Regions from separate parts of the Streptomyces sp. Tek67B01 genome, predicted to be linked through region 3. Evidence: riboswitches for the same ligand, from Rfam matches in the RefSeq annotation. Region 3 holds a riboswitch; each other region holds the start of a gene.
What was found. Region 3 has a riboswitch for cobalamin ahead of ACV7NM_RS11435 (ribonucleoside-diphosphate reductase subunit alpha). Riboswitches for the same ligand answer to the same signal wherever they lie in the genome.
Positions count from the first base shown of each region.

Region 1: another riboswitch for cobalamin. It lies ahead of cobN (cobaltochelatase subunit CobN); the one in region 3 lies ahead of ACV7NM_RS11435 (ribonucleoside-diphosphate reductase subunit alpha).
Region 2: another riboswitch for cobalamin. It lies ahead of ACV7NM_RS10410 (energy-coupling factor ABC transporter permease); the one in region 3 lies ahead of ACV7NM_RS11435 (ribonucleoside-diphosphate reductase subunit alpha).
Region 4: another riboswitch for cobalamin. It lies ahead of ACV7NM_RS24360 (cobalamin biosynthesis protein); the one in region 3 lies ahead of ACV7NM_RS11435 (ribonucleoside-diphosphate reductase subunit alpha).

Region 1 is NZ_JBUYUY010000001.1:1,607,393-1,610,824, reverse strand. It holds gene cobN (cobaltochelatase subunit CobN) at 1-2,151, opposite strand, end outside; cobalamin riboswitch at 2,192-2,318, opposite strand; gene cobG (precorrin-3B synthase) at 2,642-3,432, shown strand, end outside.
Region 2 is NZ_JBUYUY010000001.1:2,362,813-2,366,244, reverse strand. It holds gene cbiQ (cobalt ECF transporter T component CbiQ) at 1-742, opposite strand, end outside; gene ACV7NM_RS10415 (energy-coupling factor ABC transporter substrate-binding protein) at 746-1,129, opposite strand; gene ACV7NM_RS10410 (energy-coupling factor ABC transporter permease) at 1,129-1,827, opposite strand; cobalamin riboswitch at 1,857-2,082, opposite strand; gene ACV7NM_RS10405 (flavodoxin family protein) at 2,165-2,896, shown strand; gene ACV7NM_RS10400 (AMIN-like domain-containing (lipo)protein) at 2,915-3,406, opposite strand.
Region 3 is NZ_JBUYUY010000001.1:2,600,208-2,603,639, forward strand. It holds gene ACV7NM_RS11420 (carbon starvation CstA family protein) at 1-1,018, shown strand, start outside; gene ACV7NM_RS11425 (CstA-like transporter-associated (seleno)protein) at 1,015-1,212, shown strand; gene ACV7NM_RS11430 (GNAT family N-acetyltransferase) at 1,289-1,789, shown strand; cobalamin riboswitch at 1,843-1,966, shown strand; gene ACV7NM_RS11435 (ribonucleoside-diphosphate reductase subunit alpha) at 2,120-3,432, shown strand, end outside.
Region 4 is NZ_JBUYUY010000001.1:5,423,129-5,426,560, reverse strand. It holds gene ACV7NM_RS24370 (anion permease) at 149-1,408, shown strand; gene ACV7NM_RS24365 (hypothetical protein) at 1,437-1,658, shown strand; cobalamin riboswitch at 1,766-1,918, shown strand; gene ACV7NM_RS24360 (cobalamin biosynthesis protein) at 1,955-2,962, shown strand; gene ACV7NM_RS24355 (cobyric acid synthase) at 2,959-3,432, shown strand, end outside.

The sequences.
Region 1 (3,432 bases), 990 kb from region 3:
GGTCGCCGCGGACTCGTCCAGGCCGAGCGCCTCGCGCAGGCCGGGCAGAGCCGTCGTACCGCCCCAGATCTGGCGGGCGCGCAGGATCGCCAGGACCAGGTTGACGCGGGCCTCACCGGTCGGGGCGCCGCCCAGGACGTGGAGTCCGTCCCGGATCTGCGCGTCCTTGACCTCGCAGAGCCAGCCGTCGACGTGGAGGAGGAAGTCGTCGAAGCCCTCGTCGTCGGGGCGCTCTTCCAGGCCCAGGTCGTGGTGGAGCTTCGCCGCCTGGATCAGCGTCCAGATCTGGGCCCGGATGGCGGGCAGCTTCGCCGGGTCCATGGCACTGATCTGCGCGTACTCGTCCAGGTGCTGTTCGAGGCGGGCGATGTCGCCGTACGACTCGGCGCGCGCCATCGGCGGCACCAGGTGGTCGACCAGGGTGGCGTGCACGCGGCGCTTGGCCTGCGTGCCCTCGCCCGGGTCGTTGACGAGGAACGGGTAGATGAGGGGCAGGTCGCCGAGGGCGGCGTCCGGGGCGCAGGAGGCGGAGAGGCCGGCGTTCTTGCCCGGAAGCCATTCGAGGTTGCCGTGCTTGCCCAGGTGGATCATCGCGTCCGCGCCGAAACCGCCGTCTTCCGCGCGGGCCTGGATCCAGCGGTACGCGGCCAGGTAGTGGTGCGAGGGCGGCAGGTCCGGGTCGTGGTAGATCGCGATCGGATTCTCGCCGAAGCCGCGCGGCGGCTGGATGAGGATGAGGAGGTTGCCGCGGCGCAGCGCCGCGAGGATGATGTCGCCCTCCGGGTTCGCGGAACGGTCCACGAACATGTTGCCGGGCGCCTCGCCCCAGTGTTCGTTGACGCTGTCGCGCAGTTCGGCCGGGAGTTCGGCGAACCAGCGCTTGTAGTCGGCGGCCGGGATGCGGACGGGGTTGCGGGCCAGCTGCTCCTCGGTGAGCCAGTCCTGGTCGTGGCCGCCGGCCTCGATCAGGGCACGGATCAACTCGTCGCCGTCGCCGGAGACCAGGCCCGGGATCTCGTCGACGGGACCGAAGTCGTAGCCGCCGGCGACGAGGGTGCGCAGGAGTTCGACGGCGCTGGCCGGGGTGTCCAGGCCGACCGCGTTGCCGATGCGGGAGTGCTTCGTCGGGTACGCGGAGAGGACCAGCGCGACCCTCTTGTCACGGCGCTCGATGTGGCGCAGCCGGGCGTGGCGTACGGCGATGCCCGCGACGCGGGCGGCCCGCTCGGGGTCGGCGACGTAGGCGGGCAGGCCGTCCTCGTCGAGCTCCTTGAAGGAGAACGGGACGGTGATCAGGCGGCCGTCGAACTCCGGGACGGCCACCTGGGTGGCGGCGTCCAGCGGGGACAGGCCCTCGTCGTTCTCCTCCCACGCGCTGCGGGAGCCCGTCAGGCACAGGGCCTGGAGGATCGGCACGCCGAGCGCGGCCAGCGCGCCCGCGTCCCAGGACTCGTCGTCGCCGCCCGCCGAGGCGGTCGCGGGCTTCGTGCCGCCCGCCGCGAGGACGGTGGTGACGATGGCGTCCGCCGACTCCAGGGCGGTGAGCAGTTCCGGCTCCGGGGCGCGGAGGGAGGAGACGTAGAGGGGGAGCGGCTGGGCGCCGTGGGCCTCGATGGCCTCGCACAGGGCGTGCACGAAAGCGGTGTTGCCGCTCATCTGGTGGGCGCGGTAGTACAGCACGGCGATGCGGGGACCGGTGGTACGGGCCGGGGTGCGCTCCAGCGGGCCCCAAGTGGGGGCGGCGGCCGGGGGTTCGAAGCCGTGGCCGGTCAGCAGCACGGTGTCGGAGAGGAAGCGGGCCAGCTGGTCCAAGTTGGCGGGGCCGCCGTGGGCGAGGTAGCCGTGCGCTTCGGCGGCGATGCCGATGGGGACGGTCGAGGCCTCCATCAGCTGCGCGTCGGGGGCCTGTTCGCCGGTCAGGACCACGACCGGGCGGTGCTGGTCGGGGGCCAGGAGGAGGTCGAGGCCGTCCTGCCAGGCGCGCAGGCCGCCGAGGAGGCGTACGACGACCAGTTCGACCCCGTCGAGGAGGGCGGGCAGGTCGTCCAGGGGAAGGCGGGAGGGGTTCGCGAACCGGTACGGGACGGGGCCGTTGGCGGCGGCGCGGGCGCTGAGCAGATCGGTGTCGGACGTCGACAGCAGCAGGATCATGCGGCGGCAGGCCTTCCTCGGGGTTTCCGCGCCCCGGGCAGTGAGGACAGCGGGAGTTCCTGACTCACCCGACCGATCGCTCGGCGGGGTTCACAGTGGCGGGACCGCGCCGGAATCGCACCGGGCTTCCTCCCATGTCGCCGTCCTCGGCGATGACGGGCCGTGTGGCCCGCCGGTGGTCATCTTAGGTGGCCGGGGGAGGGGGTGGGTGCCGGGGTGCGGGATGCCTGTGGCGCGGGTGCGGGGTGCGGTGTGGTTGCGGCGCGGGCGTGGGTGCGGGCCGTTGCGGGGGCTCTGCCCCCGGGCCCCTGCGCCTCAAACGCCGGCGGGGCTGGATTGTGCGGCGGGGGTGGATTGTGGGGCGGGCTGGATTGTGCGGCGGGGGTGGGTTGTGTCGCGGGGCTGGATTGTGCGGCGGGGCCGGATGTGGCCGGTAGTGGTGGTGATCGACACAGCGGGCGGGCGCAGAATCGTGGGTATGCTCGCGGCCATGCCCCAGCCCCCTTCCGCCGCATCGCGGGACGAACCCGTCATACGGGACCGAGGCGACGCCTGCCCGGGCGCGCTGCGGTTGCACCGGGCGGACGACGGGTACCTCGCCCGGGTGCGGATACCCGGCGGCATGCTCGGGGCGCACGCGGCCGGGATGCTCGCCGACGCGGCGGACCGGCTCGGCGACGGGCACATCGACCTCACCTCGCGCGGCAACGCCCAGTTGCGCGGCCTCGGGGAGGGCTGCGGAGGCGAACTGGCCCGCGTCCTGGCCGACGCGGGGCTCCTGCCCGCGCCCTCCCACGAGCGGGTCCGCAACGTCGTCGCCTCCCCGCTGACCGGCCTCGACCGGGGCGGGCTGCCCGACGTGGCGCCCTGGGTCACGGAGCTGGACCGGCTGCTCTGCGCGAGCGAAGAGGCGACCGCCCTGTCCGGGCGGTTCCTGTTCGCCCTCGACGACGGACGCGGCGACGTGAGTCGCCTCGACGCGGACGTGACCCTCCTCGCACGGGGCCCCGAGCACGCCCTGCTCACGACGGCAGGCGCCCGCGAAGGCCTGCTGCTGGCCGCCGCCGACGCGCCCCGGGCCGCCCTCGTCGCCGCCCGGTACTTCCTCGACGCCGCACGGGAAGCCGGCGCGCGGTCCTGGCGAATTACCGAATTGCCTCCCGAACATCCTCTCGATGTACGGGAGTTGAGGGTTCGGTTGGCCGATTCTTCGATCACCGCCACCGCGATTCCCGTCACCGGCGCCGCGCCCCCGGCCGGCGCGTCCTCCGATCCCGCCCC
Region 2 (3,432 bases), 240 kb from region 3:
ACATCCCTTTCAGGGTCAGGGTGAGGGCGACCAGCGCGCCCAGCAGGGCCGCCGACGCGGCCAGGAACCGCCACGACAGCGCCGCCTGCGGCACCAGCACCCGCAGCGCCCCCTCGTAGCCCCGCCCGGCCAGCCCCTCCTGGAGCCGCGCCGCGCGGTCGAAGGCCCGTACGAACGAGGTGGCGGCGAGGCCGGCCAGGGAACGCCACAGCGCCGCCCGACCGGTGTGCCCAAGCCGGGCCGCCTGCGCCCGGTGCACCTGGGCGGCCGAATCGAGGAGCAGGAAGCCGATCCGGTACATGACCAGGGCCACGTCCACCACCGGGGCCGGGACCCCCGCCCGCACCAGCCGGGGCAGTACGTCCGACACCGGGGTGGTGAAGGCGAACAGCAGCACTCCGAGCGAGGCCGCCGAGGCGCGCAGCAGCAGCTCCGCCGCGTGCCGGGGGCCGTCCGGGGCCAGGGAGACCGGCCCCGCCGGGCCGCCCACCGCGAACAGCAGCGGGAGCGCCCCGGTGAGACAGAAGCCCAGCGGGACGCGGAAGGCCCGCCACAGCTGTCGTCCGGCGACCCCGGCCGGACCGAGCAGCACGGCCAGGGTCGCCGCCGCGACCAGCGGGCCGCCGGGCCAGGGCGGCAGCGCGACGGCGGTGACGGTGAGCCCGAGCCCGAGCAGCGCCTTCTCCAGCGGATGGCGCCGGCGCCAACGGCTGCCGTGCGCCGCCACGTCGATGGGCAGCACCGGCTAGGACTCCGTGGAGGACGCCGGGGGGACCTCTGCGTCCCCGCCCCGCTCGCCTCCGCCTCGCACGCCCCGGTTCTGCGCCAGGCCCTGGCGACGGCCCCTGCGCAGCCCGAAGTAGTAGGCGAGCACACCCGCGCCGAGGGCCGCCTGGAGCGCGAACAGCGCCGACTCGACCTCCGCGGAGGGGGGTTCGTACAGCGGGGAGAACCAGGGCTTGTAGTCCGGCCGGATCTCGGTGATCGCCGATTCGGCCTGGTTGTCGGCGCCGGCGAACGGCTCCTTCTTGTCGTCGCCCATGCCCAGCGCGACGGGCAGGACGGCGAGCGCGGCCACCAGGAACAGCAGCAGGACGTTGATCTTCGTGTTCTTGCTCGTGCCGCCCATCAGGCCGCCGCCTCCTGCTCGTCGCGGGCACGGACCGTGAGCTTGGCGACGCCCAGCCGGACCAGGTCCGAGGTGCTGGACTGCATCAGCAGCCGCATGACGAGCACGGTCAGCAGCCCCTCGCTGACGGCCAGCGGGATCTGCGTGACCGCGAAGATGCCGCCGAACTTCGCGAGCGCGCCGGCGAATCCGCTCGCCGGGTCCGGGAAGGCCAGCGCCAGTTGCACGCTGGTCACGCAGTAGGTGACGAGGTCGGCGAAGAAAGCGCCGAAGAAGACCGTCACCATCAGCGGCACGTCGAACCGCTTGAGCAGGCGGTAGACGCCGTACCCCGCCCAGGGCCCGGCGATCGCCATCGAGAAGGCGTTCGCGCCGAGCGTGGTCAGGCCACCATGGGCGAGCAACAGGGCCTGGAACAGCAGGGTGATGGTCCCGAGCACGGTCATGATCGGAGGCCGGAACAGGATCGCGCCGAGCCCCGTCCCGGTGGGGTGGGAACAACTGCCGGTAACCGACGGGATCTTGAGGGCCGACAGGACGAACGTGAACGCCCCCGACGCACCGAGCAGCAGCGTGCTCTCCGGGTTCGCCTTGACCTCGCGGGTCAGGGAGCGGACACCGTGTACGACGAAGGGGGCGGCCGCGACGGCCCAGGCGGCCGCGTGCAACGGGGGCAAGAAGCCCTCGGCGATATGCATGAGTGGGGAGACCTCTCCAGCACCTCGTGGATGGACAACGCGCCCCGGCCGGTCTCCTGGCTCACGGGTGCTGACGCCCTGACTCCGCCTTCCCGGGGCCGTGCGGTCTCCCGCGCGGGCCCAGTGGCTTCCCGCTGGGGGCACCTCCCGGACCGAGTGTCTGGGGGAGAGTGGAGCCGGACTTCCCGATCACAGTGGCGAGGGCCGCACCGGTTTCCCACCGGTTTCCCGAACACCAAGGCCTCTTGACCCTAGTCGGCCGTCCGGACGGGTCACAACCCGGCCCTTCCGCGCGCGCCCGCCGGCGGCCGCGTCCGGTGGAAAGCAGGGTGGTGGGATGACCGACGACTCCGCATCCCCGCAGACCCCCCACTACGGCGACCTGAGCGCCCTGTACGTGAACTGCACCCTCAAACGGTCCCCCGAGACCAGCAACACGGAGGGCCTGATCGCACGCAGCCGCGCGGTCATGGAGGCCGCCGGGGCCCGGACCTCGCTCGTCCGCGCCGTCGACCACGACATCGCCACCGGTGTCTGGCCCGACATGACCGAGCACGGCTGGGAGAGCGACGAGTGGCCCGTCCTGTACAGCCGGATCATGGACGCCGACATCCTGGTGCTGTGCGGCCCGATCTGGCTCGGGGACAACAGCTCGGTGATGAAGCAGGTCATCGAGCGGCTGTACGCCTGCTCCTCGCTCCTGAACGAACGGGGCCAGTACGCCTACTACGGTCGGGTCGGCGGGGCGCTCATCACCGGCAACGAGGACGGCGTCAAGCACTGCGCCATGAACGTCCTCTACAGCCTCCAGCACCTCGGGTACGCGATCCCGCCGCAGGCCGACGCCGGGTGGATCGGCGAGGCCGGCCCGGGGCCCTCGTACCTGGACCCCGGCTCGGGCGGTCCCGAGAACGACTTCACCAACCGGAACACGACCTTCATGAGCTGGAACCTCATGCACCTGGCCGCCCTCCTCAAGAGGGCCGGCGGCATTCCCGCGCACGGCAACCGGCGCTCGGAGTGGGACGCCGGGTGCCGCTTCGACTTCCCGAACCCCGAGCACCGGTAGCCGCGGGTCGCGGCGCGGTCAGCAGGTGGCCGGGTGCGGGAAGTCCAGGACGAGCCGCTCCGGGGAGTGCAGCACGCTCGTGTCGTAGGTGGGCGGGGTGTCGAAGGCGGCGCCGAAGGTCACGTACCCCTCGAAGTCGCCGGTCAAGGCGATGCCCTTGAGCTTGCTCAGGGCGATCTGCTGGAGCTTCGGCCCCACGTAGACGTTGTGGCCGGCGTCGTCGTGCCCGGCGGCCGGGTGCAGCCTGATCTCCAGGAAGTACTTCCCCGGCAGCGGGACGGGCTTGCCGGACCCGTCGTAGACGAGTTGGGGGACGGGCGTGACGGTGACCGGCGGGGCGGCTCCCTGGAGGTCGACGACGAGCCGGTCGTAGGTGCAGTGGCCGCCCCAGCGGGCATTGGTGACCAGTGTGGTGGAGGCGGCGGAGGCCGGCGCGGCGAACGCGACCCCGGCGGTGAGCAGAGCGCCCGCGAGCAGTGCGGTGACCTGACGGCGACGTACGTGCTGCATGACGTCCCCCCGATTCTGAGAGACAG
Region 3 (3,432 bases):
CGCGGCCTGCATCATCGAACCGGGCCTGTTCTTCGCCGTGAACTCCCCCGCCGGGGTCATCGGCACCACCGTCGAGACCGCGTCCCAGGCCGTGACGCACTTCGGGTTCGCCATCTCCCCCGAGGCACTGGCCCGGGCCGCGAAGGACGTCGAGGAAACCACCCTGCTGTCCCGCACCGGCGGCGCCCCGACCTTCGCACTCGGAATGTCGGAGATCTTCTCCTCCGTCATCGGCGGGGCCGGGATGAAGGCCTTCTGGTACCACTTCGCCATCATGTTCGAGGCCCTTTTCATCCTGACCACCGTCGACGCGGGCACCCGCGTCGGCCGCTTCATGCTCCAGGACACCCTCGGAAACGTGCACAAGTCCTTCAAGGACGTCAGCTGGAAGCCGGGCGTCTGGATCGCGAGCGCCGTCGTCGTCGGCGGTTGGGGCTACTTCCTGTGGGTGGGCGTCGAGGACCCGCTGGGCGGCATCAACCAGCTGTTCCCGCTGTTCGGCATCGCGAACCAGCTGCTCGCGGCGGTCGCCCTGGCGGTATGCACCACGCTGCTGGTCAAGTCCGGCCGACTCAAGTGGGCCTGGGTGACCGGCGTCCCGCTGGCGTGGGACGTGGCGGTGACCCTCACCGCCAGTTACCAGAAGGTCTTCTCGGACAACCCGAAGATCGGCTTCTTCGCCCAGCGCGACCTGTACCAGGACGGCATCGACGCCGGAAAGGTCATCAAGCCGGCCAAGGACCTCGCCCAGATGCACACCGTGGTCACCAACGCCACGGTGGACGGCGTGCTGTCGGTGCTGTTCGCCCTGCTGATCGTCATCGTGCTGGTGGACGCCGCCCGCGTCTGCGTCAAGGCGGTCCGCGCGCCGCAGGGCGTCACCCTCACCGAAGTCCCCTGGACCGAGTCGAGGATCGTCGCCCCGGCGGGTCTGATCGCCACGCCCGAGGAGCGGGCGGAGCTGGCCGCGGCCGGCCTCGACTCGGGCGGCGGCAAGGCCAAGGAGCCGGTGGCGTGAGCGGCGTCCGGGAAGTGCTGGCCAAAGCCAGGTACTACGTACGGGAGTTCACCGGTGAGGCCGCCTACGACCGCTACGTGGCCCACGCCCGCTCCCACGACCCGGACACCGAGGTCCTCACCCGACGCGCCTTCGAGCGCGCCCGCACGGACTCCCGCGAGGCGGATCCGCGCGAGGGCTTCCGCTGCTGCTGAACCGGCCACGGGCCGCCGCGTATCCCCCCGGGAAACGCGGCGGCCCTTTCCGTGCCCGAGGGGCACACTCGATGCCATGGACATCACGATCAGACGGGCGCTGCCGGCGGAGTACGAGACGCTCGGGGACATCACCGCCCGCGCCTACCTGGAGGACGGGCTGCTCACGTACGGCGAGGACGACCCGTACCTCGCCAGGCTCCGGGACGTGCCCGGGCGCGCCGCGGCCGCCGAGGTGCTCGTCGCCGTGCTGGGCGACGGGCGCGTGGTGGGCGGTGTGACCTTCGCCGCGCCGGGCAGCCTCCTGTGCGACATCGCCCGCGCGGACGAGGCCGAGTTCCGGATGCTGGCGGTCGCCCGCGAGGGCCGCGGCCGGGGCGCAGGCGAGGCGTTGGTGCGGGCCTGCGTCGACCGCTCACGGGCCGTCGAGGGCGTACGGCGGCTGGTCCTGTCGACCACGCCGGACATGCTCGGCGCCCACCGGATCTATGAGCGCCTGGGCTTCGTCCGGTCGCCGGAACGGGACTGGGCACCCGTCCCCGACCTCACTTTGCTCACGTACGGTCTCGCGCTGTAGTCGGCGCGCGACACAACATCTAGGGGGTCCCCCAGGAGGGTGCCCCCACATGTATGCTCGTGCTCGCTGTCGCCGCAGGGGAATCCGGTGCGAATCCGGAACTGTCCCGCAACGGTATGAACTGCGCCCATTGGTGCACGAGCAAGTCCGAGGACCTGCCGACAGCGCGCCCGGCTCGACCGAACCGGGTACAGCCACGTCCGGGCCTCGCGGTTGGGCCGGTGGACGCCGCGCGGCGCAAGCGTGCCCAGAGTTGGGGACGCGCCCGCGCGCGCCCGCTCGCGCCCCGCACCGACGGTATCCCGGAGCCGAGTGAGGGAGAGCTCCCCCGTGACCATCGCGCCCGCCGCACCGCGCGCCGAGTCCGACCCGTCCGACAGTGCGACCAACGGCGGGGGCCATGGGGCCGCGCTGCTGCGTACCCTCACCGAGCTGACGGCCGACCTCCCCGACACCGACCCCGGCCGGGTCGCCGCCGCCGCCCTGCGCGGCCGCAGCGCCGCCGCGGACAAGGCCGAACTGCGCTCGCTGGCCACCGAGGCCGCGGCCGGGCTGATCTCCGAGGACCCCGCCTACTCCCGGCTGGCCGCCCGCCTGTTGACGCTGGCCGTGCGCGACGAGGCCGCGGGCCAGGGCGCGACCTCCTTCGCCGCGTCCGTCGCGGTGGGCCACCGCGAGGGCCTGATCGCCGACCGCACGGCCGACTTCGTGGCTGCCCACGCGAACCGGCTCGACGCGCTGGTCGAGCACGCCCTCGCCGAGGGCGCCGACGACCGCTTCGGCTTCTTCGGCCTGCGCACCCTGCACAGCCGCTACCTGCTGCGCCACCCCATCACCCGTCAGGTGATCGAGACGCCGCAGTACTTCATGCTTCGCGTGGCCTGCGGTCTCGCCGCCGACGACAGCGTGCCGGCCGTCGAGGAAGTGGCCTCGCTGTACCGGCTGATGAGCCGCCTGGACTACCTGCCGTCCTCCCCCACCCTGTTCAACTCGGGCACCCGCCACCCGCAGATGTCCTCCTGCTACCTGCTGGACTCCCCGCTGGACGAGCTCGACTCGATCTACGACCGCTACCACCAGGTCGCGCGCCTGTCCAAGCACGCCGGCGGCATCGGCCTGTCGTACTCCCGCATCCGCGCCCGCGGTTCGCTGATCCGGGGCACCAACGGCCACTCCAACGGCATCGTCCCGTTCCTCAAGACCCTCGACGCGTCCGTCGCCGCCGTCAACCAGGGCGGTCGCCGCAAGGGTGCCGCAGCCGTCTACCTGGAGACCTGGCACGCGGACATCGAGGAGTTCCTGGAGCTGCGCGACAACACCGGTGAGGACCAGCGCCGTACGCACAACCTGAACCTGGCCCACTGGGTTCCGGACGAGTTCATGCGCCGGGTGAACGCCGACGCCCACTGGTCGCTCTTCTCCCCCGCCGACGTCCCCGAGCTGGTCGACCTCTGGGGCGACGAGTTCGACGCCGCCTACCGCCGGGCCGAGGCGGCCGGCCTGGCCCGCAAGACCATGCCCGCCCGCGACCTCTACGGCCGGATGATGCGCACCCTCGCGCAGACCGGCCAGGGCTGGATGACCTTCAAGGACGCCTCCAACCGGACGGCGAACCAGACCGCCGAACCCGGCACGGTCGTCCA
Region 4 (3,432 bases), 2.8 Mb from region 3:
TTTTTCGTTGGATCTGGGGCCGAACCGGGAGGAAGGCCCCGATCGCGCCCGGAGCCGCGACACCACCCGACCTCCCCCAGTTCATCTTCCGTTCACTCAGGTTGCTTACGGTCGCCGAGCCACTGACGCCAAACAGAAGCCTGGGTAAATGGAGCACATAACGCTTCTCCTCGGGATCGTGATCATCACCGCTCTCGTGTTCGACTTCACGAACGGTTTCCACGACACAGCCAACGCGATGGCGACCACCATCTCGACCGGCGCTCTCAAGCCCAAGACGGCGGTGGCCATGTCCGCCGTGCTCAACCTCGTCGGCGCGTTCATGTCCGTGGAGGTCGCCAAGACGATCTCCAAGGGCCTGGTCAACGAGCAGGGCATCCAGCCTGAAGTGATCTTCGCCGCCCTGGTCGGCGCGATCCTCTGGAACCTCGTCACCTGGCTGGTCGGGCTTCCCTCCAGCTCCTCCCACGCCCTGATGGGCGGCCTGATCGGCGCCGCGGTGGCCTCGGCCGGCCTCGGCGCGGTCAACGGCAGCGTTGTCGTCACCAAGGTGCTCATCCCCGCCGTCGCCGCTCCCATCGTGGCCGGTGTGGCCGCGATGCTCGCCGCGCGGCTCACGTACAAGCTCGGTGGCAAGGTCGGCGGCAAGACCGCCACCAAGGGGTACCGCGCCGGTCAGATCGCCTCGGCCGGTCTCGTCTCCCTCGCCCACGGCACCAACGACGCCCAGAAGACGATGGGCATCATCACGCTCGCGCTCGTCGCGGGCGGCGCCCTGGACTCCGGTGCGAACCCGCCGGTCTGGGTCATCGTCTCCGCCGGCATGGCCATCGCGATGGGTACCTACCTGGGCGGCTGGCGCATCATCCGCACCATGGGCAGCGGTCTGACCGACCTCCACCCGCAGCAGGGCTTCGCCGCCCAGACCTCGGCCGCGAGCGTCATCCTGGCCTCCTCCACCCTCGGCTTCTCCCTCTCCACCACCCACGCCTGCTCCGGCGCGGTCATGGGCGCGGGTCTGGGCCGCAAGGGCGGTGTGGTCCGCTGGTCCACCGCCACCCGCATGTTCATCGCGTGGGGCCTGACCCTGCCCGCCGCCGCCCTGGTCGGCGCCGGCGCCGAGATGGTCATGCGCACCGGCAACGTCGGCGTCGCCGCCGTCGTGGTCTTCCTGGTCGCCTCCTGCGCCGCGATCTGGTTCATCTCGCGCCGCCAGGTCGTCGACCACCACAACGTCACGGAGGCCGAGTCGGCCGAGGCTCCCGGCGTCGTCACCACGGCCATGGCCGCCGTCACCGTCCCGCCGATCGCCGCCGCCGGTACCACCGCCGCGGTGACCGACGAGGACCTCAAGGCCACCATCCCGGCGGCCGCCCCGGCACCCGTGGCTCCGGCCGCGGCGGTCTGACCCCGAGAACGACAGAGGAATCAGCGGTATGAAGATCGACTGGGCAGCACTCGGCTCCGTCTTCGGGGTCAGCCTCTCCGCCACCGTCGCCCTCGTGGCCCTGTTCACCCTGGGGCTGGTGGGCCTCTCCAGGCACGAGGCGGCCACCGAGCAGGGTGGGGCCGCCACCGCGGCCCGCAGCGGCGCCTACGCGTGCTTCGCGCTCTGCGGCCTCGCCGTGGCCTACGCGATCTATCTGATCGTCAGCTGACGCGACGACCGTCGAAAGCTCCCCGCGGGATTCCCGTGGGGAGCTTTCGCATGCCCCCGCCCCGGCCGCCCCACCCCCCTCGCCGCAGGTCAACGGCAAGTTGACGGGCGTTCGCGGTGCGTGGTGGACTGCCCGAGCCAATACGGCGGCATGGAGAGGAAGTCCGGTGCGAATCCGGCGCGGTCCCGCCACTGTCACCGGGAGCACGCGGTCCGTGCGTCCCGGGAGCCAGGAACTCTCGCCACCGGACACCACGAACCAGGGCGCGGACCCTGAGCGAGGACACAACTGCCACCATGCGTGCCGATCGCGTATTCGCGTACGGCGCCACGGCGGGCCTGATCGGCGACCGGATCTTCGGTGATCCGCGCCGGGGGCACCCCGTGGCCGCCTTCGGAAGAGCCGCCGCCGCCCTCGAACGCGCCCTGTGGCGCGACGACCGGGTACGGGGCGTGGTCCACACCCTGACGTGCGCGGGGGGCGCGGCGGCGATAGGCGCGCTCGGCGCCCGCGCCGTGCGCTCCCGGCCCGCGGTCGCCCGTATCGCCCTGACCGCCGCCGCCACCTGGGCCGTCGTCGGCGGCACCTCGCTCGGTCGGGAGGCCCGCGCCATCGGCGGGGCGCTCGCCGCCGGGGACGGCGAGGTGGCGCGGGAGCGGCTGCCGCACCTGTGCGGGCGCGACCCGCAGGCCCTGGACGAGCAGCAGTTGGCCCGCGCGGTCGTGGAGTCGGTCGCCGAGAACACCTCCGACGCGGTCGTGGGGGCGTTGGTCTGGGGCGCCCTCGCCGGCGTGCCCGGGCTGCTGGCGTTCCGCGCCGTGAACACCCTGGACGCGATGGTGGGCCACAAGTCGCCGCGCTACCTGCGCTACGGATGGGCCTCCGCCCGGCTCGACGACGTCGCGGGCTGGCCCGGCGCCCGGCTGACCGCGCTCGCCGCCGTACTGGTCGGACCCGACCGGCGGGGGGCGGTACGGGCCTGGCGCGCCGACGCCGCCGCGCACCCGAGCCCCAACGCCGGTCCAGTGGAGGCCTCCTTCGCCGGGGCGCTGGGCGTACGGCTGGGCGGAACCCTCGCGTACGGCGGCCGGGTCGAGCACCGGGCCGTGTTGAACGGCGCCGCCGGGCGGCCGGTCGAGGTGTCGGACATCGAGCGGGCGGTACGGCTTTCGCAGCGGGTGACGTGGGTGGCACTGGGGACGTGTGTGGCACTGCGCTGTGCGGTGACACGGTGGTCGACAGCGCGATCGGCAGCGCGGTCGGCCTGGTGGCCGGCCCGGCAATCGGGGAAGGGGCGGGCATGAGCGGCTCGAAGCGGGGCGGCGGTCTGCTGGTCGCTGGGACCACGTCGGACGCGGGCAAGAGCGTGGTCACGGCGGGCATCTGCCGCTGGCTGTCCCGACAGGGCGTGAAGGTGGCGCCGTTCAAGGCGCAGAACATGTCGCTGAACTCGTTCGTCACGCGCGAGGGCGCGGAGATCGGCCGGGCCCAGGCGATGCAGGCGCAGGCCGCGCGCGTGGAGCCGACGGCGCTGATGAACCCGGTGTTGCTCAAGCCCGGCAGTGACCGCAGCAGCCAGGTGGTGCTGTTGGGAAAGCCGGTGGGCGAGATGAGCGCCCGCGGCTACCACGGCGGACGTCAGGAGCGGTTGCTCGGGATCGTCACGGACTGCCTGGAGGAGCTGCGGGGCACGTATGACGCCGTGATCTGCGAGGGGGCGGGCAGTCCGGCCGAGATCAACCTGCGCCGGACCGACATCGTGAACATGGGCATC